3 regions of the Pseudomonas sp. BGA-UO-ETr-WB11 genome follow, and region 1 is predicted to be linked to each of the others. Evidence: predicted binding sites of a transcription regulator. Region 1 holds the regulator's gene; each other region holds the start of a gene.

Region 1 (7,185 bases):
CACGCGGGTGGTGCTGTTGCACGGGCAGGATGGCCATGCGGCCGCAGGGCAGGTGATTCAGGCGTTTGGTGAGGTGGTGATCGGCGGCAACTACGTCGTCGGTATCGTGGTGTTTGCGATCCTGATGATCATCAACTTTGTGGTGGTCACCAAGGGTGCTGGGCGAATTTCCGAGGTCAGTGCGCGTTTCACCCTGGATGCCATGCCGGGCAAACAGATGGCGATTGATGCCGACCTGAATGCTGGATTGATTGAGCAGGCGGAGGCTAAGCGTCGTCGCTCTGAAGTGTCCCAAGAAGCTGACTTCTACGGCTCCATGGACGGTGCCAGCAAGTTTGTACGCGGCGATGCGATCGCCGGCCTGATGATTCTGTTCATTAACCTGATTGGTGGCATCGCTATTGGTGTGTTTCAGCACGACCTGGCGTTTGCTGAGGCTGGGAAGATCTACACCCTGCTGACCATTGGTGACGGTCTGGTGGCGCAGATTCCGTCACTGTTGCTGTCCACGGCGGCGGCGATCATGGTGACGCGAGTTTCCAGTTCGGAAGACATGGGCACCCAGGTCAATCGGCAGATGTTTGCCTCGCCGCGTGCGCTCGCCGTGGCGGCGGCGATCATGATTGCCATGGGGCTGGTGCCAGGCATGCCGCACTTCTCCTTCATCAGCCTCGGTCTGGTGGCAGCAGGCGGTGCTTATTGGATTGCCAACAAGCAGCGTCTGGTCAGCGAAGAGGCGGTGCAGGAAGTCCAGCGCCAACAGGAACTGCTGCCGGCCCAGCGTGCCCAGGAAACCAAGGAGTTGGGCTGGGATGATGTGATGCCCGTGGACATGGTTGGCCTGGAAGTTGGCTATCGCTTGATTCCTCTGGTGGACCGTAACCAGGGCGGCCAGTTACTGGCGCGGATCAAGGGTGTACGCAAGAAGCTGTCCCAGGAAATGGGCTTTCTGATGCCGTCGGTGCATATCCGCGACAACCTGGACCTGTTGCCGAATGCCTATCGCCTGACCCTAATGGGTGTCAGCGTCGCCGAGGCCGAGGTGTATCCGGATCGCGAACTGGCGATCAACCCTGGCCAGGTGTTCGGCCCGCTCAACGGCATTGCCGCCAAGGATCCGGCGTTTGGCCTGGAAGCGGTGTGGATTGATGTTAATCAGCGTGATCAGGCGCAGTCACTGGGTTATACGGTGGTGGATGCCAGTACCGTAGTCGCTACCCACCTCAACCAAGTGCTGCACAAGCATTCCCATGAGCTGCTGGGCCATGAAGAGGTTCAGCAGCTCTTGCAGTTGCTGGCCAAGAGCTCGCCCAAGCTGGCAGAAGAGCTGGTGCCGGGCACGGTATCGCTGTCGACCCTGCTTAAGGTGTTGCAGGCCTTGTTGCAGGAGCAGGTGCCAGTACGTGACATCCGCACCATCGCCGAGACCATCGCCAACACCGCGACCAAGAGTCAAGATCCCGCCGCCATGGTGGTGGCGGTCCGTGTGGCCTTGGCCCGCGCAATCGTGCAAAGCGTTGTGGGACTAGAGCCGGAGCTGCCTGTGATCACCCTTGAGCCAAGGTTGGAACAGATCTTGCTCAATAGCTTGCAGAAGGCCGGTCAGGGCTCAGAGGAGGGCATCCTCCTTGAACCTGGCATGGCCGAGAAGCTGCAGCGTTCCCTGGTGGATGCGGCGCAGCGCCAGGAAATGCTCGGCAAGCCAGCGATTCTGCTGGTAGCCGGTCCGGTCCGGGCGATGCTCTCGCGCTTTGCTCGACTGGCCGTGCCGAATATGCACGTGCTGGCGTACCAGGAAATCCCGGATAACAAGCAGGTCACCATCGTTGCGACGGTGGGACAGAACTGAGGTCCTAGGCCATGCAAGTCAAACGCTTTTTCGCCGCCGATATGCGTCAAGCCATGAAACTGGTGCGTGATGAGCTGGGCGCTGACGCCTCGATCATCGCCAATCGCCGGGTTGCTGGCGGTGTGGAGCTGACGGCCGCCCTGGACTATCAGGTACCTGCTGCGCCGGCGCGTCAGGCCAACCCGGCTCTGGAAGCTGAGTTGCGCAAGACCCAATCGCGGATCGCCAGTGCCCATGCCGAACTGACCACGCGGGTGGAGGCGGACAACGGCCAGAACGGCCAGTTGTTCGGCCCGGCTGCAGCGGCAGCTGCCAAACCGCTGGCGCCTCGTCCGGCCTTGCCACGCAGTGCCGCTGCAGCCTCTGCCGGCACCGAGCAAAGCGCCCTGGATGCCATGCGTTTTGAATTGCATGGCCTGCGTGAATTGATCGAAGTGCAGCTGGGCTCGATCGCCTGGGGTCAGCTGCAAACCCGCAAACCGCAGCAAGCCAATCTGTGGCGGCGGCTACAGCGCATGGGCTTGTCGGCCGATTTGTCGCGGGCATTGCTGGAGCGGGTTGCCAAGGTGACCGAGCCGCGCCAGGCCTGGCGCATGCTGCTGGCTCATCTGGCCCACGCCATTCGTACGCCGCAGGTTGAACCGCTGGAAGAGGGCGGAGTGATTGCCTTGGTAGGGCCTGCGGGCATGGGTAAAACCACCACCTTGGCTAAGCTGGCCGCGCGCTATGTGCTCAAGTACGGCGCGCAAAATATCGCCTTGGTGAGCATGGACAGCTATCGCATTGGCGCCCAGGAGCAGCTCAAAACCCTGGGGCGCATTCTCAATGTCTCGGTGACCCAGGTTGATCCTGGCCAATCCTTGACTCAGGCTCTGGCGCCGCTGGTGCGTAAGCGTGTGGTGTTGATCGATACCGCCGGGCTGCCGGGTAGCGCACCTGAGCTGCGCATGCAGCTGGAGGCCCTGGCGAGCCGTGGCGTCAAGGCAAAGAATTATCTGGTTTTAGCTGCCACCAGCCAGAGCCAAGTGCTCAAGGCGGCGTACCATAGTTACAAGCGTTGTGGATTGTCCGGCTGTATCTTGACCAAACTGGATGAAGCCACCAGCCTCGGTGAGGTTTTAGGGCTGGCTATCAGCCAGCACCTACCGGTAGCCTATCTGGCTGATGGGCCTAAGATTCCTGATGATTTGCAGGTGCCGCGCAGCCATCAACTGGTCAGTCGCGCCGTGAGTCTGCAGGCGCCCGAAGAGCCCAGTGAAGATGCCATGGCCGATATGTTTGCGGATTTATATCAGCACCCCTCCCAGCGCGTCGGCTAGCCTGTGAGAAGGTGTGTACCTTGCATCGCCTGACGTTCCTGAGTTAACTCAGGCAGGCGATCCCAGTTGAAGCAAGACAAGGTGTGTAGAGAACATGGGTAGTATGCATCCCGTTCAGGTGATTGCGGTGACCGGCGGCAAGGGCGGCGTCGGCAAGACCAATGTGTCGGTGAACCTGTCCCTGGCCCTGGCCGACCTTGGTCGGCGGGTCATGTTGATGGACGCCGACCTGGGGTTGGCTAACGTCGACGTGCTGCTGGGGCTGACCGCCAAACGTACGCTGGAAGACGTGATCAGTGGTGAGTGCGAACTGCGTGACGTGCTGCTGCAAGGGCCGGGCGGCATCCGCATTGTGCCTGCCGCATCCGGTACCCAGAGCATGGTGCAGCTGACGCCGATGCAGCACGCCGGTTTGATTCAGGCGTTCAGCGAGATCAGCGACAACCTTGATGTGTTGATCATCGATACCGCCGCCGGCATTGGCGATGGCGTGGTGAGTTTTGTGCGCGCCGCCCAGGAAGTCCTGCTGGTGGTGTGCGATGAGCCCACCTCGATCACCGACGCCTACGCGCTGATCAAACTGCTCAATCGCGATCACGGCATGAGTCGTTTCCGGGTGCTGGCCAACATGGCCCACAGTCCGCAAGAAGGACGCAATCTGTTTGCTAAGCTGACTAAGGTCACTGATCGTTTCCTCGACGTGGCCTTGCAGTACGTAGGGGCCATTCCCTACGACGAATCGGTACGCAAGGCCGTGCAGAAGCAACGTGCGGTGTATGAAGCGTTCCCGCGCTCGAAATGCGCGCTGGCATTCAAGGCAATCGCCCAGAAAGTTGATGCCTGGCCTTTACCGGCCAACCCGCGTGGACATCTGGAGTTTTTCGTTGAGCGCCTGGTGCAGCAGCAGTCGAGTGCGGACATCGGCGTATGACAGCAGCCACTGGACTTCGTATGTACAGCAAAGCGCAGGCGCAGGACTCCCGGCACCAGTTGATCGAGCGCTATGCGCCTCTGGTCAAACGCATTGCTTATCACCTGTTGGCGCGGTTACCCGCTAACGTGCAGGTGGACGATTTGATCCAGGCGGGCATGATTGGCTTGCTCGAAGCTTCCACCAAATACGATGCCACCAAGGGCGCCAGTTTTGAAACTTACGCAGGTATTCGCATCCGCGGTGCCATGCTTGATGACGTGCGTAAAGGCGATTGGGCACCGCGTTCGGTGCATCGAAACAGTCGCATGGTTAGCGATGCAATTCGAAAAGTTGAGGCTAGAACGGGTCGAGACGCTAAAGATCAAGAGGTTGCGGCCGAACTCCAATTGAGTCTCGAGGATTACTACGGCATTCTGAGCGACACTTTGGGCAGCCGTTTGTTCAGCTTCGATGACCTGTTACAGGAAAACGAGCCGGGCGGTAGTCATGAAGAAAGGGGCACTACCCAGCTTGAGCCCTCTGGTGATCTGGAAGAGGAACGCTTCCAGGCGGCGTTGGCTGATGCCATCGCCAACTTGCCAGAGCGCGAGCGCTTGATCCTGGCCCTGTATTACGATGAAGAGCTGAATCTGAAGGAAATTGGCGAAGTGCTGGGGGTCAGTGAATCTCGCGTCAGCCAGTTACACAGCCAGTGCGCCGCACGTTTGCGGGCCCGGCTAGGCGAATGGCGTGAGCACTAAGCACAACGCTGGTTTCACGATTGCACGGCATGTCCAGGCGCTGGGCATGTTTAGGACTGTACGGAGGTCGATTTGGACAAGAATATGAAAATCCTCATCGTCGATGACTTCTCGACGATGCGCCGGATCATCAAGAACCTCTTGCGTGACTTGGGTTTTACCAATACCGCCGAGGCCGATGACGGCGTTACAGCACTGCCGATGTTGCAGAGTGGCAGTTTCGACTTTCTGGTCACTGACTGGAACATGCCGGGCATGACGGGTATCGACCTGTTGCGTGCGGTGCGTGCCGACGAGCGCCTGAAGCAGTTGCCGGTGTTGATGGTGACCGCAGAAGCCAAGCGCGACCAGATTATTGAAGCGGCGCAGGCGGGGGTGAATGGCTATGTAGTCAAGCCGTTCACTGCTCAAGTGCTGAAAGAGAAGATCGACAAGATCTTTGAGCGGGTTAACGGCTGATGTCTGCCGCGAGGGCGCTATGGAGCACGAAAAACCGCAGATGGGCGATCTAGAAACGAGCCTTAAAACTCACGCCCGAGATTTGCTGGACAGCCTCGAACGAGGCAATTTCGGCGACGCTGTACAAGTCATTCACGATTTAAACAAAGCACGCGATCAAGGCCTGTATTTCGAGGTCGGTAAGCTAACTCGTGAGCTGCACAACTCCATCGTCAACTTTCAAATCGATTTGCACGGCTCCCATGCGGAGGAGGTGTCGCAGATCAGTGATGCCACCGAACGTCTCAACTACGTTGTGCGCATGACCGAGAAAGCAGCTAACCGCACTATGGATCTGGTGGAGGAGAGCGCGCCGCTGGTCAATGATTTGAGCAGCGAGTCGCGATCATTGGGGGTTGATTGGGCGCGCTTTATGCGTCGCGAGGTCGGTGCCGATGAGTTTCGCGAACTGGCTAAACGTATCGAGTTGTTCCTTGAGCGTAGCGAGCGCGACAGCAGCAAATTGTCCGGCAACCTCAACGACATTTTGCTGGCGCAAGATTTTCAGGATCTAACTGGGCAGGTGATCAAACGGGTCACTAGTCTGGTAACAGAGGTCGAGCGCAACCTGGTCAAACTGGTGTGCATGGCCTCGCAGATCGATCGCTATACCGGCATTCAGCACGATCACGACGCATTGCGTGCCGAACAAGAACAACAAAAAGAGCCAACCCGGGGTGAAGGTCCGCAGATTCATGCCGATAAGCGTGATGACGTCGTATCCGGTCAGGTCGATGTCGATGATCTGCTGTCCAGCCTTGGATTTTAGGGAGCACGCGAATGAGCTTCGGCGCCGATGAAGAGATTCTCCAGGACTTCCTGGTAGAGGCCGGCGAGATTCTTGAGCAATTGTCCGAGCAGTTGGTTGAGCTGGAAAGCCGCCCGGACGATATGAATTTGCTCAATGCGATTTTCCGTGGGTTTCACACCGTCAAAGGCGGCGCCGGATTCCTTCAGCTCAATGAGCTGGTGGAGTGCTGCCATATCGCCGAAAACGTGTTCGACATTTTGCGTAAAGGCTCGCGTCGGGTTGATTCCGAGCTCATGGATGTGGTGCTTGAGGCCCTGGATGCGGTCAATGGCATGTTTACCGAAGTGCGTGAGCGCGTCGAACTGACTCCCGCCACTCCGCAACTGTTGGCCGCCTTGGCGCGCCTCGCTGAGCCTGCCTCAGCAGTGGAGGTGGTTGCTGAAGCAGCTCCTGAACCACAGGCTGAAGTCGTGCCTGAGCCTGAAGTCGAAGGTGATATCACCGACAGCGAATTCGATCAGTTGCTCGATGCCTTGGCTGAGCCCGCTGCGGTTGCTGAGGTCGCTCCGGTGGCGACGTCGGGCGATGAAATTACGGATGATGAATTCGAAGCCCTGCTGGATCAGCTGCATGGCAAGGGGCAGTTTGTTGCCCCGGCAGAAGAGTCGGCGCCCGCTGCACTAGCCCCGGCGCCAGCCGCTGCTCCGGCATCCGGTGATGAAATCACCGATGATGAATTTGAAGCGCTGCTTGATCAATTGCACGGCAAGGGGCAGTTTGCCGCTGGCAATGATGAGCCTGCGGCAGTCGCCGCGCCCAGCGTTGCGCCAAGCTCCAATGAAAACATTACCGACGATGAGTTTGAGGCGTTGCTGGATCAGTTGCACGGTAAGGGCAAGTTCGTTGAACCTGCTGCACCTGCACCTGCACCTGCACCTGCACCTGCACCTGTCGCTGCCGTGCCCGCTCCAGCGGCATCAGCGCCGAGCAAACCCGTTGCCAAGCCGACCCCAGCGCCAGTCGCTGCCAAGGCTGAACCCGCCAAGTCTGCGGCACCAGCCGCGGCTGCCGATAAACCAGCGGCCAGTGAGGCT
Region 2 (7,185 bases), on a different contig from region 1:
CGTGGGCGATGGGTAACGAATTACAGGTTGAGGATATTCAGCTGGGTGACGGCAAAGCCGTGGTCAAGGGCGCGTTGATCACCACCCAATACCGTGGCTGGCTTGAGGATGGCACGCCGTTCGACTCGTCCTTTGATCGCGGTAAACCGTTCCAGTGCGTGATCGGCACCGGTCGAGTGATCAAGGGCTGGGATATTGGGCTCATGGGCATGCAGGTTGGCGGCAAGCGCAAGCTTTGGGTGCCGTCCCATCTGGGCTACGGCGAACGCCAGTTCGGCGCCCACATCAAACCCCACTCCAATCTGATCTTTGAAATCGAACTGCTGGAAGTGCTGACGCGCGATGAGTGACCGGCGTCAGCCCTAGGGCCTAGGCTGGCGACCTCAGTCGTCGAAGTCGTGCCAGCCGCCCAGTTCCTTCCAGCGATTGACGATGCCGCAGAACAGCTCGGCAGTCTTCTCGGTGTCGTAACGGGCCGAGTGGGCTTCGCGGCCGTCGAAGTCCATGCCCGCCGCCTGGCAGGCTTTCGCCAAGACCGTCTGGCCATAGGCGAGGCCGGCCAGGGTGGCGGTGTCGAAGCTGGAGAACGGGTGGAACGGGTTGCGCTTGAGTTCGGTGCGCTCAACAGCAGCGTTGAGGAAGCCGAGATCGAAGCTGCTGTTGTGCCCGACCAGAATCGCGCGCTTGCAGCCGTTGGCCTTCAGCGCCTTGCGGATGCCACGGAAAATATCAGTCAGGGCGCTTTCTTCACTTACTGCCATGCGCAGCGGGTGATCGAGCTTGATGCCGGTGAAATCCAGTGCGGCCTGTTCGATGTTGGCGCCGGCAAACGGCTCAACACGAAAGAAATAGGTGTGGTCGGGGAACACGAAGCCCTTTTCGTCCATGCCGATGGTGGTCGCGGCAATTTCCAGCAGGGCGTCGGTGGCGCAGTTGAAACCGCCGGTTTCAACATCGACGACTACCGGCAGGTAACCGCGAAAGCGTTGGGCCATGGGGTGTCGTGCACCGCCGCCGCTACCGCCTTCATGTTCGTCGTCGTAGTGGTCTTCGCTCACGCAGTGTGCTCCAGCAGGCGCCAGCGCAGTTGTTCACCAGCGCGCAGCGGAATAACGGTTTGCTCGCCGAGCGGCAAGCTGGTCGGGGCGGTCCAGTCTTCACGGACCAAGGTGATGCGGTCGGTATTGCGCGGCAGGCCGTAGAAGTCCGGGCCATGCAGGCTGGCAAAGCCTTCCAGCTTGTCCAGCGCATTTCGCTGCTCGAAGGCCTCGGCATACAGTTCAATGGCCGCATAGGCGGTGTAGCAACCGGCGCAGCCGCAGGCGGCTTCCTTGGCGTGCAAGGCGTGGGGTGCCGAGTCGGTGCCGAGGAAAAACTTGCTGCTGCCGCTGGTGGCCGCATCCAGCAGGGCGTCCTGGTGGGTGTTGCGCTTGAGAATCGGCAGGCAATAGAAGTGCGGACGAATTCCGCCGACCAGCATGTGGTTGCGGTTGTAGAGTAGGTGATGGGCGGTGATGGTGGCGCCAACATTGGCCGAGGCACTGTTGACGAACTGCACCGCGTCGCCGGTGGTGATGTGTTCGAACACCACTTTCAGGCTTGGGAAGCGTTCTACGACGCGCACCAGGTGCTCATCGATAAAGGCTTTTTCGCGGTCGAACACGTCGATCTCGCTGCGCGTCACTTCGCCGTGCACCAGTAGCGGCAGGCCAACGTCGGCCATGGCTTCCAGCGCCGGGAAGATCTTGTCGATGCTGGTGACGCCCGAGTCCGAGTTGGTGGTGGCACCGGCCGGATACAGCTTGGCGGCATGCACAAAGCCCGAAGCCTTGGCGGCGCGCACGTCGGCGGCCGAGGTCAGGTCGGTGAGGTACAGCACCATCAGCGGCTGAAACTGGCTGCCGGCAGGCCGTGCGGCAAGGATGCGCTGGCGGTAGGCGTCGGCTTCGGCGGCGTTGCGTACCGGCGGCACCAGGTTGGGCATGATGATGGCGCGGCCAAAGGTGCGGGCCACATCGGCCACGGTATTGGCCAGCACGGCACCGTCGCGCAGGTGAATGTGCCAGTCGTCGGGACGCAGCAGGGTCAGGCGGTCAGACATGAAGGGGTTCCAGGCGGGTAAAACTGGTTGAACATGCTACCGGAAAAGCCCTGCGCCGGCACGCCGCTGTTTGTCTGAAAGCACCGTGGGACGGGAAAAAGTCGCCCCAGCGCTTAAGTTTTGCCGCGCTGCACCGATACTGAGAGGAATGCCGTAATCCCTTGTGGAGCCTGCTGTGCATCAGCGCTATTTCGTCCTGCTCAGTCTGCTCGTCAGCCTGCCAGCCACCGCCATTACCTTCCAGACGCGTCTGGAGGCGGTGCAGTGGACGGTGGCAGGGGATCAGTTCGAGTGTCGCTTGTCGCAGCCGATCAGCGATTTTGGCAGCGGTGAGTTTGTGCGCCGTGCGGGTGAGTCGGTGATTTTTCGTATCAATGGCCATGAGCACTGGCTAGGTAACGGCTCCGGCACCTTGCTGGCCGCGGCGGCGCCTTGGCAGCCGGGACGTGGAGATATCAACCTGGGTGCAGTGCGGGTGGCGGCTGGCCAGCCGGTCAGCAGCAATCAGTTGCAGGCTGGGCGCTTGCTCACCGGCTTGCTGGAAGGGCGCAGCCCGCTGGTGCGGATGCGCACCCAGCACGGCAACGATGCGCTGGAAGTGCGCGTCCTGCCGGTCAAGTTCGCCCAGGCTTACCGAGACTACCTTGGCTGCACGGCCAAGCTGCTGCCGGTCAATTTCGATCAGATCAAACAAGCGCAGATTGGTTTCCCGTCAGGGGTGGTGGTCGATGCGTTGGCCCAGGCCAAGCTGGACATCATTTTGCAATTCCTCAAGGCCGACCCGACGGTCAATCGCATCAACCTCGATGGCCACTCCGACAACAGCGGCAATCGCCTGAGCAATCGCGACCTGTCGCGCCGTCGAGCATTGGCGGTGATGGAGTACCTGAAGGCCAATGGCGTGCCCGAAGCGCAGATCACCCTGCGTTTTCACGGTGAACGCTATCCGCTGGTGCCAAATAACAACGAGGCCAATCGCGCCAAAAATCGCCGTGTGAGCCTGCAACTGGAGCGTGAGGCCGTGCAGGAAGCGCCGCCAGCCGCGGCTGCCAAGGGTGAGGCGGGCGCCACCTCCTGACGGCAGCAGACGGTCAGCAGTGCGGCACAAGCCGTCGCTTCGTCGTCATCGCGTGTCGCGCCCCTGTAAATAAGCTGTCGCGGCCGGTAGAATCGCGGGTTTTCCGTACAACCCGTGGAGTTGATGGCATGACGGACGTTAAGAAGGTAGTTCTGGCCTATTCCGGTGGCCTGGATACCTCGGTGATCCTCAAGTGGCTGCAAGACACCTATCACTGTGAAGTGGTGACCTTCACCGCCGACCTCGGCCAGGGCGAAGAGGTCGAACCGGCCCGCGCCAAGGCTCAGGCCATGGGCGTCAAGGAAATCTACATCGACGACCTGCGCGAAGAGTTCGTGCGTGATTTCGTCTATCCGATGTTCCGCGCCAATACCGTGTACGAAGGCGAGTACCTGCTGGGTACGTCCATCGCCCGTCCGCTGATCGCCAAGCGTCTGATCGAGATCGCCAACGAGACTGGCGCCGACGCCATCTCCCACGGCGCCACCGGCAAAGGCAACGACCAGGTCCGTTTCGAACTGGGCGCCTACGCGCTGAAGCCGGGCGTGAAGGTTATCGCTCCGTGGCGCGAGTGGGATCTGTTGTCACGCGAGAAGCTGATGGACTATGCCGAGAAGCACGGCATTCCGATCGAGCGTCACGGTAAGAAGAAGTCGCCGTACTCCATGGATGCCAACCTGCTGCACATCTCCTATGAAGGCGGCGTGCTGGAAGACACCTGGACCGAGCACGAAGAAGACATGTGGAAATGGACCGTGTGCCCGCAAAAGGCACCGGACGTGGCCACCTACATCGAGCTGACCTACCGCAAGGGCGACATTGTTGCCATCGACGGCGTTGAGATGACCCCGGCCACCGTGCTGGCTGAATTGAACCGCATCGGCGGTCTCAACGGCATCGGCCGTCTGGACATCGTCGAGAACCGTTATGTCGGCATGAAGTCCCGTGGCTGCTACGAGACCCCAGGTGGCACCATCATGCTGCGCGCGCACCGCGCCATCGAGTCGATCACCCTGGACCGCGAAGTGGCCCACCTGAAAGACGAGCTGATGCCCAAGTACGCCAGCCTGATCTACACCGGCTACTGGTGGAGCCCGGAGCGTCTGATGCTGCAACAGATGATCGACGCCTCCCAGGAGCATGTGAACGGCGTTGTGCGCCTGAAGCTGTACAAGGGCAACGTCATCGTCACCGGGCGCAAGTCCGACGACTCGCTGTTCGATGCCAACATCGCCACCTTCGAAGAAGACGGCGGTGCTTACAACCAGGCCGACGCGGCGGGCTTTATCAAGCTCAACGCGCTGCGCATGCGTATCGCTGCTGGTAAAGGCCGTAAGTTGTTCTAACGGCTGCCGGTAGAAAAAACGCCTCGCTTTTGCGGGGCGTTTTTTTGTCTGCTGATTTTGGCTGGTGAGTCAGGGTTTGCTGCTGGCCAGTTTGGCTGGGGTCGGCGGGCGCAGGTACTGCTGCAGCAGGGCTACTAGGTTGGCCTTGGGCGCCAGCAGGATTTCCACTCGGCGATTCAAGGCTCGGCCCTCAGGGCTGTCGTTGGCGGCGCGTGGCATGTCTGAACCCACACCTTTGAGGCGCATGCGGTCACGCTCGAAGCCGCTGAGACGGAAGATGCCGCCAACCGCCTGAGCCCGCTGTTCGCTGATCCGCCGGTTCAATTCCAGTTTGCCGCTGCTGTCGGCGTGACCGAGGATCAACACGGCAGCACCTTGCGGGTCTTGCTCGGCGAGCTTGGCCATACGCGTGAGCGGGCCGAGTTTGGTCGGCAGTAGCAGTTGCGGCCGGTCCGGATTGAAGCTGCCCTCTACCGGCATGGTTACCAGCAGCACATCCTCGCGTCGCTCCAGGTCGAAGCCGCTACCTTGCAGGGCTTCGCGCAGGCGTGGCTCGTATTCATTCAGCCATTTCTGATCATATTTGGGCGCCGCCAGGGTCGGATTTGCGGCGATTTTGCTGGCGCTGGTGTTGTCGAATGGCCACCAGCGTTTGGCCGTGCCGCTTTTGTCGGGTGCGGCGCCGGAGTGGGCGCAACCGCCGAGCATGACCAGAACCATGGCTAAAACGAGTTTGGGTGACATGCAGTGTTTCCTGAAAGGTGCGCTGCCAAGCGGCCGGCGCCAGAGGGGCGCAGTCTTTCCTGTCACAGACCGATAGGCAAGGGCGGTAGCGCGCCGTTGGTCGCAGGGCCGTTGCTGCTTGGCCTGGCAAGTCTGGCGGTTCACAATGCGCCACTGATTTATCGCTGAGGGAACCACCATGCGAATTTTGCACACCATGCTGCGCGTCGGCGATCTGGACAAATCCATCGCCTTTTACACCGAGGTGCTGGGCATGACCCTGCTGCGTCGCAACGACTACCCGGACGGCAAGTTCACCCTGGCCTTCGTCGGTTATGGCGACGAGGCGCACAACAGCGTGATTGAGTTGACTCACAACTGGGGCGTAAGTGAATACGCGCTGGGCGGCGGCTACGGCCATATCGCCCTGGAAGTGGCCGACGTCTACAAGGCCTGCGAGGACATCCGCGCCCGCGGTGGCAAGATCACCCGCGAAGCCGGGCCGATGCAGCATGGCAACAGCATCCTGGCATTTGTCGAAGACCCGGACGGCTACAAGATCGAGCTGTTGTCGCCTTCGCGCCGCGACTGAGTCTCTCGGCAAAACAAAAGGCCCCGTCCAGTTAGTCGCTGGACGGGGCCTTTTTTTGCGGTGGCAGCTTAGGTGTGCGCGCTCTGGGGCGCTGCCGCGCCGTCGAGGTTTGGCTTGGCCAGCACGCTGTACACGCAGGGCAGTACGAACAGGGTGAACAGGGTGCCGACAGACATGCCGGTAGCGATCACCAGGCCGATGTCGAAACGGCTGACCGCACCGGCACCGCTGGCGAGGATCAGCGGCAGCATGCCGAAGACCATCGCCGCGGTGGTCATCAGTACCGGACGCAGGCGAATGGCCGCCGCTTCTTCGACCGCTGCACGCGGCCCAAGGCCTTTGTCGCGGCGCAACTGGTTGGCGAACTCGACGATCAGGATGCCGTGCTTGGTGATCAAGCCAATCAAGGTCACCAGGCCGACCTGGGTGTAGATGTTCATGCTGGAGAAACCGAGGAACAGCGGGATCAGCGCACCGCAGATCGACAGTGGCACGGTCACCAGAATCACCAGCGGGTCGCGGAAGCTCTCGAACTGCGCCGCCAGCACCAGGAAAATCAACGCCAGCGCCAGGCCAAAGGTGACATACAGGGCGCTGCCTTCCTGCACGTACTGGCGCGAGGCGCCGGCATAGTCGAAGGCAAAGCCCGGCGGCGCCTCTTCAGTGGCGATCTGCCGCACCGTCTCGATGGCATCGCCCATGCTCACGGTCGGGAAGCCCTGGATGATCGCCGAGTTGAGCTGCTGGAACTGGTTGAGCTGGGTCGGCCGGGCGCGGTCATGCACTTTGATCAGGGTCGACAGCGGCAGCATCTGCCCCTGGCCGTTCTTCACGTAGTAGCTGCGCAGCCAGTCGGGGTTGTCGCGGTAGGCGCGTTCCACCTGGGCGATCACCTTGTAACTACGGCCGTCGATGGTGAAGCGGTTGATCTCGCCTTCGCCCAGCAGAGTGGCCAGGGTACCGCCGAGGTCTTCCATGGACACGCCCATTTGCGCGGCTTTCTCGCGGTCGATCTCGACCACCACTTCCGGCTTGTCGAAGGCCAGGTCGACGTCGAGGAAGGCGAACTTGCCCGAGGCCTGGGCCCGTTGCTTGATCCGCTCGGTCACCTGCAGCAGCGACTCGTAGTCGTTGGGGGTGTTGATCACGAACTGGAAGGGCAGGCCTTCGCCGGTGCCGGGCAGGGACGGTAGGTTGAAGCCGAAGATCTGCAGGCCGGGGATCTGGCCGAGCTTGGCCTGCACTTCCGGAAGGATCTCCATCTGGGTGCGCTGGCGCTCGTCCCAGGGCTTGAGCAGGAAGCCGCCGATGCCGGCCTGCACGCCGTTGAAACCGTTGATCTGGA
Region 3 (7,185 bases), on a different contig from region 1:
CGGCGTTGAGGGCCAGCAGGTTGGTCTGTTCGGCAATGCTGCGGATCACGGTAAGCACCGAGCCAACTTGCTGGGTTTCTTCCTCCAGTTGCTGCATGGCCTCGACCGCGCCCATTACGCTGCTGCCCAGGTCGCTGATGCTGGTCGACAGGCTACCAATGCTCTGCCGTGCGGCATCGGCTTGTTTGGAGGCCGCGCCGGCTTCATCCGAGGCTTGCCGCGAACGATGGGCGACCTCCTGAATGCTGCTGGTCATGGTCTGAATGTCGCGGCTGATGGAGTCGGTATGGCCTTGCTGGGAGCTGGCGTTCTCTTCCGAACCCTGGGTCAGACGGTACAGCTCTTGGGACATCTGCCCCAGCGGGCTGGCTGCTTCGACGATCTGCCGAATGGTGCCTTGCAGTTTGTCGAGGAAGCCATTGAACAGCTCGATCATGGCGCCAATTTCGTCATTGGCTTCCACTGATACGCGGCGTGTAAGGTCGCCATCACCACGGGCAATCGCTTGCAGTGAGTCGATCACACCGTGCACGTTGCGCATGATGCTGCTAATCACCAGCCACGAGCCAAGGGCCACAAGCGCGACCAGCACTAGGCTGAGGATTATCCCCACGCGGGTAGTGGTGGCGTTGTCCTTGCGGGTTTGTGCCAGTGCGTCCTGGAAGTCCTGGTAGGCATTGGTGCGGAACGCGGAGCCCAGTTTTTGCGCCTGGCTGAGATCGCTAGCCATGCGGTCCAAGTTTGGGCGCAGGGTGTCAAAACTGGCCGTGCCTTTGACCAACTGAGACGACGCAGACAGGGCGTTTTCCGCATAGCGTTGCACGGCCACACGCCAGGCATCGAGTTCGTCACTGCGCTCGCGCTGGTTACTCAGCAAGCCTTGCAATTCCTGTTGTTTGGCGGCGATAGCCTGCAATACCTCACGGGCCTCGGTGAGGGTCGACTCTTCGCCAGCCGCCACCGCGCTGTTGAGCAGTGCCGGAATGCGTGAGAACTGGAAGATCACCGCGTCGGTTTTTTCCAGCGTCGGGTAGCTATGGGTTTCCAGCTCCACCAGGCGTGAATCGTTATTGGATAGCTGCTGCGAGTTGTAGCCCACGTACAGCAACAGGCCGAGCAGGGCAACGGCTGGCAGCAGCGCCAGTTTCAGGGTCAGGGACAGATTCTTGAGCATGTTGTGCTCCAATACGGGACACGTAAGTAATACAGGAGTGACCGGGGCTTTTTGGTCTGTTCAGGGGCACTCTGGCTGACTGCGCAGTTAGCCCCCGTTTTATTAATATCGGCTGCCCCTACATTTGCTATAGCTGTTTGGCTGCACAAATGCACGGTTGTAGGCATAAAAAAGCCGCCTTTTTGAGGCGGCTTTTTCATTGTTGCTATTACAGGCCGTTAGCCGCTTTGAATTCGCGGCGGCGACGGTGCAGCACAGGCTCGGTGTAGCCGTTCGGTTGCTTGGTGCCTTCGACGACCAGTTCAACCGCCGCCTGGAAGGCGATGTTGCTGTCGAAGTTCGGCGCCAGCGGACGGTACAGCGGGTCGTTGGCGTTCTGACGGTCAACCACCGGCGCCATGCGCTTGAGGGTTTCCATTACTTGCTCAAGGCTGACCACGCCGTGGCGCAGCCAGTTGGCGATGTGCTGGCTGGAGATGCGCAGGGTTGCACGGTCTTCCATCAGGCCAACGTCGTTGATGTCTGGCACCTTGGAGCAGCCGACGCCTTGGTCGATCCAGCGCACCACGTAACCGAGGATGCCCTGGGCGTTGTTGTCCAGTTCGTTCTGCACGTCTTCGGCGGACCAGTTGGTATTCGGTGCCAGCGGAATGGTCAGAATGTCGTCCAGCGAGGCGCGTTCGCGCTTGGCCAGCTCGGCCTGACGGGCGAACACGTCAACCTGGTGGTAGTGCATGGCGTGCAGAGCAGCGGCGGTTGGCGATGGAACCCAGGCGGTGTTGGCGCCGGCCATTGGGTGAGCAACCTTCTGCTCAACCATGGCGGCCATCAGGTCGGGCATGGCCCACATGCCTTTACCGATCTGGGCGCGACCTTGCAGGCCAGCAGCCAGGCCGATGTCGACGTTCCAGTTTTCGTAGGCGCTGATCCACTTCTCGGATTTCATGGCCGCTTTGCGCACCATGGCGCCTGCTTCCATGGAGGTGTGCAGCTCGTCACCGGTGCGGTCGAGGAAGCCGGTGTTGATGAACACAACGCGCTCGCTGGCGGCCTGGATGCAGGCTTTCAGGTTCACGGTGGTGCGCCGCTCTTCGTCCATGATGCCGACTTTGAGGGTGTTGCGGGTCATGCCCAGCACGTCTTCAATGCGGCCGAACAGCTCGTTGGTGAACGCCGCTTCTTCCGGGCCGTGCATCTTCGGCTTAACGATGTACATCGAGCCGGTGCGGCTGTTCTTGCGGCTGCTGTTGCCTTTCAAGTCATGCAGGGCGATCAGGCTGGTAACCAGGCCGTCCATGATGCCTTCCGGCACTTCAAAGCCGTCTTTGTCGACGATGGCGTCGATGGTCATCAGGTGACCCACGTTACGCACGAACAGCAGCGAGCGGCCGTGTAGGGTCAGGGCGCTGCCATCCACGGCGGTGTAGGCGCGGTCCGGGTTCATGGTACGGGTGAAGGTACTGCCGCCCTTGGCGACTTCTTCCGCCAGGTCGCCCTTCATCAGGCCGAGCCAGTTCTTGTAGATCACCACTTTGTCGTCGGCATCGACGGCAGCAACGGAGTCTTCGCAGTCCATGATGGTGGTCAGCGCGGCTTCCATCAGCACGTCTTTGACGCCGGCAGCGTCGGTCTGGCCGACTGGGGTGCTGGCATCGATCTGGATTTCGAAGTGCAGGCCGTTGTGCTTGAGCAGTACGGCGGTCGGTGCTGCTGCGTCACCTTGGAAGCCGATCAGTTGAGCATCGTCTTGCAGGCCAGTGTTGCTGCCGCCTTTGAGGCTGATGATCAGCTTGCCGGCTTCGACACGGTACGCGGTGGAGTCAACGTGGGAGCCAGCAGCCAGCGGTGCGGCTTGGTCGAGGAACGCGCGAGCGTAAGCGATGACTTTGTCGCCACGGACCTTGTTGTAGCCACGGCCTTTCTCGGCGCCGCCTTCTTCGCTGATCACGTCGGTGCCGTACAAGGCATCGTACAGCGAGCCCCAACGGGCATTGGAAGCGTTCAGAGCGAAGCGCGCATTCATCACCGGCACTACCAGTTGCGGGCCGGCCATGGTGGCGATTTCGGCGTCGACGTTGGTGGTGGTGATTTTGAAGTCAGCCGGCTCTGGCAGCAGGTAGCCGATTTCTTGCAGGAAGGCTTTGTAGGCGGCTGCGTCATGGGCCTGACCGGCGCGGGCTTGGTGCCAGCCGTCGATTTGTGCCTGGATGGCGTCTCGCTTGGCCAGCAGAGCGCGGTTTTTCGGGGCCAGATCGTTGATCACGGCTTCGGCGCCGGACCAGAACTGGTCGGCAGCAATGCCGGTACCCGGAATGGCTTCGTTGTTTACGAAGTCGAACAGGACTTTGGCGACCTGCAGGCCACCGACTTGTACGCGCTCAGTCATTGCTTGCCTCTCTCTATCAAAATCAACGCTGGAGAGCCTGTTTATAAGGCTTTTGACGGCCGCCAAGCAGGCTCTAAACCAAGGCCGGGCGGCCATGTAGTTCGAGGCGGCGGATACTACATGATGCCGGAGAAAAAATCAGCGGGCGCGCGTCGCTTCGCGACTATTGCGCGTGTACTGGTCACAAATGGCCGCCTGGCTATACTCGCCTGAAATTCTGCCGGGAGTCACTCATGTCTGTAACTGCGGTTGGTGTTGCTGATCTCGATGCACTGGTGCCGCTGTTTGCCGGCTATCTGCAGTTCTACCAAGTGCCACGGCCGGCCGGGGAGATTCATGCCTTTCTATATGAGCGCCTGCAGCGCGGCGATGCTCAGCTGTTTATCGCCCGCGATGAACAGGGTATGGCCCAAGGCTTTACTCAGCTCTACCCACTGCAGTCATCCCTGGCGTTGGCGCCGTCCTGGTTGCTCAGTGATTTGTTTGTACTGCCCAGTGCTCGCCGTCAGGGCGTCGGCGAGGCGTTGATGAATGCCGCTCGCGCCTATGCCGAGGCGAGCGGTGCGTGCGGCCTGCAACTAGAAACGGCGAAGACCAATCTGGCCGGCCAGGCCTTGTACGAGCGCCTGGGCTATGTGCGCGACGAGCTGTACCTGACGTATTGGCTAAGCTTGGCGAATACATGAGGGGCCCGAATTGATAAGGAGATGTCTGTGAATCATCTGGTCTTGACGGTAATTGCCCCCGATCAGCCGGGGCTGGTGGAAAAGGTCGCGCAGTGCATCGCCGCCCATGGTGGCAATTGGCTGGAAAGTCGCATGTCGCGCATGGACGGCCAGTTCGCTGGGATTCTGCGCGTTGGGGTACCGGCCGAGGCCTACGATGAGCTGGTCGAAGCCCTGCACGCCTTGAGTGCGCAGAACATTCGCGTGCTGCTGGCGGAAAGTGGCATTCAGCCGTCCTGCACTTGGAAGCCGATTTTGCTCGATCTGGTCGGCAACGACCGGCCGGGGATCGTGCGTGACATCACCCGTTTACTGGCTGAACTGGGTGTCAATCTGGAAAGCCTGGCGACTTCAGTGGCGCCGGCACCGATGAGCAGCGAGCCGCTGTTCCATGCTGAGGCCGTGCTGGCGGTGCCGCTGAGCCTGAGCCTGGAGGTGTTGCAGAGCAGACTGGAAACCCTGGCCGATGATTTGATGGTGGAGCTGCGCCTGCGCACTGAGGCTTGAACGCTGTCCCTGCTGGCGAGCGCCGCTCAGCGCTGGCGGCGCAGGGTGAGCCAGGCATCCAGGCTGTAGACCAGCAGGCCGGCCCAGATCAGGGCGAACGTCAGCAGTTTGCTCGGCTCGAAGTGCTCATCAAACAGCAACACCGCCTGCAGTGCCACCAGAGTCGGGGCGATGTACTGCAAAAAACCCAGGGTGGTGTAAGGCAGGTGGCGCGCAGCAGCGTTGAAGCACAGCAGTGGCAGCAAGGTGATGGGCCCCGCCGCCATCAGCCACAACGCCTGGGAGCTGCTCCAGAAGGCTGGTTGCAGGCTGCCGGCCTGCGGATTGAGCAGTAGCCAGATCAGCGCGACAGGCAGCAGCAACCAGGTTTCCACCACCAGCCCAGGTAGGGCGGCCACCGGCGCCTGTTTGCGGATCAAACCATAAAAAGCAAAACTACCGGCCAGCGCCAGGGACAGCCAGGGCAGGCTACCCACCTGCCAGAGTTGTTGCAGCACGCCCAGTGCTGCCAGGCCAACGGCCAGCCATTGCAGGCGGCGCAGGCGTTCGCCGAGCAGCAGCATGCCCAATAGCACGTTGAGCAGGGGGTTGATGTAGTAGCCCAGGCTGGCTTCGAGCATGCGTCCGTTATTTACTGCCCATACATACAGCAGCCAGTTCGCGGCAATCAGCAAGCCACTGCAACTCAGTACCGCCAGGCGCCGCGGATTGGCGCAAAGGTCGCGCCACCAGTTAGGGTGCTTCCAAACCAGCAACAGCAAAGCACCGCCGAGGGCAGACCAGATGATCCGGTGGGCGATGATCTCCCGTGCCGGTACTTCGGCAATGGCCTTGAAATACAGCGGGAACAGGCCCCAGACAATATAAGCGCTGAGGCCCAGCAGATAGCCGCGGCGCGGGTTGACGGTGTTCATGGATGTCCTGGCAAGCGTGGGCAAGCTGCGGTGCAGTGTACTGTCGGGATGCCTTGCTTGTCCGCTTGCTCAGGTTTTTTCGGTTTAAAATAGCCGCAGCGGCTCTTCATCCAGCGCCGACAGTTGCTCGCGCAGGATCAATATCTGCTCACCCCAATAGCGCTCGCTGCCGAACCACGGGAAGCTCATGGGGAACGCCGGGTCGTCCCAGCGCCGCGCTAGCCAGGCGCTGTAGTGCATCAGGCGCAGGCTGCGCAGGCCTTCGATCAGGGCCAGTTCACGCGGGTGGAAGTCGTGGAACTCCTGATAGCCCTCCATTAGCTCGGCCAGTTGCGACAGGCGCTCGTGGCGCTCGCCGCCGCCGAGCATCATCCACAAATCCTGCACTGCCGGGCCCATGCGGCAGTCGTCGAGGTCAACCATGTGGAAGCTGTCGTCGCGGCACAGCAGGTTGCCCGGATGGCAGTCACCGTGAATACGGATGGCTTGATAGGGTGTGGCAGCAAACAGGTCGTGCAGGCGCTTGAGCAGGTCGCGGGCCACCGACTCGTAGGCTGGCAGCAAACCGCGGGGGATAAAGTTGCCTTCCAGCAGGGTGGTCAGCGAGGCGTCGCCGAAGTGGCTCACAGAGGTGATTTCGCGGTGTTCGAATGGCTTGATCGCGGCAATCGCATGCATCCGCCCGAGCAGGCCGCCGAGGCGATAGAGCTGGTCCAGATTGCCCGGCTCCGGCGCACGGCCGCCACGCCGGGGAAACAGCGCGAAACGAAAGCCGGCGTGCTCGAACAGGGTTTCGCCGTCACGCATCAGTGGTGCCACCACCGGCACTTCGTGCTCGGCCAGCTCGAGGCTGAAGCTGTGCTCCTCGCGGATCGCCGCATCGGTCCAGCGCTCGGGGCGGTAGAACTTGGCAATCAGCGGCTGTTCGTCGTCGATGCCGACCTGATAAACGCGGTTTTCGTAGCTGTTCAGGGCCAGCACGCGGGCGTCGGACAGGTAGCCAATGCTCTCGACGGCATCCAGCACCAGGTCTGGGGTCAGGGCAGCAAATGGGTGGCTCATGATCGTATCCGGGCGGCGTGGGGTCGCCAGTGTACGCTGGCGTTGGCGCAGTTGTTGGGTCTTAGTCGCCCGGTTTCGGCGTGCGCGCCAGGCAGTAAACGTCCACCCGTGCGGCGCCGGCCTTGCGCAGCAGACGGGCGATGCTCTCGGCGGTGGCGCCGGTGGTGAGTACGTCGTCGACCACGGCCAGATGCAGGCCTTTGACCTGACCCTCTGCTGCCAGCTCAAAGGCCTGGCGCAGATTGCGTCGGCGCTGGGCGGCACTCAGTTGTTGCTGGGCAGGCGTGTCCTGGCGGCGTTGCAGTAAGTGCTCGCTCAGCGTGAGCTGCAGGCTTTGGCTGAGCCAGCGCGCCAACATGCCGGCCTGGTTGAAGCCGCGCTGGCGCAGGCGTCGGCTGGACAGCGGCACCGGCAGCA

The links. The regulator FliA, encoded in region 1, starts transcription of late flagellar genes. The targets are predictions, from matches to a motif close to CTAAAGTTTNNNNNNNNNNNGCCGNTAA.
Region 2: AC56DI_RS08965 (flagellar protein MotY) is a predicted target of FliA. The motif match lies at 2,214-2,241, and genes of this name have one in related genera.
Region 3: AC56DI_RS16475 (methyl-accepting chemotaxis protein) is a predicted target of FliA. The motif match lies at 1,280-1,307, and genes of this name have one in related genera.

What each region holds. Positions count from the first base shown of each region.
Region 1 covers NZ_JCAQOS010000002.1:131,398-138,582, reverse strand. The annotation lists gene flhA (flagellar biosynthesis protein FlhA) at 1-1,849, shown strand, start outside; gene flhF (flagellar biosynthesis GTPase FlhF) at 1,861-3,168, shown strand; gene fleN (flagellar synthesis regulator FleN) at 3,263-4,099, shown strand; gene fliA (RNA polymerase sigma factor FliA) at 4,096-4,842, shown strand; gene AC56DI_RS01055 (chemotaxis response regulator CheY) at 4,927-5,301, shown strand; gene AC56DI_RS01050 (protein phosphatase CheZ) at 5,321-6,109, shown strand; gene AC56DI_RS01045 (chemotaxis protein CheA) at 6,121-7,185, shown strand, end outside.
Region 2 covers NZ_JCAQOS010000006.1:16,971-24,155, forward strand. The annotation lists gene AC56DI_RS08950 (FKBP-type peptidyl-prolyl cis-trans isomerase) at 9-350, shown strand; gene rnt (ribonuclease T) at 384-1,058, opposite strand; gene pyrC (dihydroorotase) at 1,055-2,101, opposite strand; gene AC56DI_RS08965 (flagellar protein MotY) at 2,277-3,179, shown strand; gene AC56DI_RS08970 (argininosuccinate synthase) at 3,308-4,525, shown strand; gene AC56DI_RS08975 (OmpA family protein) at 4,595-5,269, opposite strand; gene gloA (lactoylglutathione lyase) at 5,448-5,840, shown strand; gene AC56DI_RS08985 (multidrug efflux RND transporter permease subunit) at 5,909-7,185, opposite strand, start outside.
Region 3 covers NZ_JCAQOS010000008.1:585,688-592,872, forward strand. The annotation lists gene AC56DI_RS16475 (methyl-accepting chemotaxis protein) at 1-1,174, opposite strand, end outside; gene AC56DI_RS16480 (malate synthase G) at 1,383-3,560, opposite strand; gene AC56DI_RS16485 (GNAT family N-acetyltransferase) at 3,794-4,246, shown strand; gene AC56DI_RS16490 (glycine cleavage system transcriptional repressor) at 4,274-4,792, shown strand; gene rarD (EamA family transporter RarD) at 4,819-5,706, opposite strand; gene AC56DI_RS16500 (serine/threonine protein kinase) at 5,791-6,768, opposite strand; gene AC56DI_RS16505 (ComFC family protein) at 6,830-7,185, opposite strand, start outside.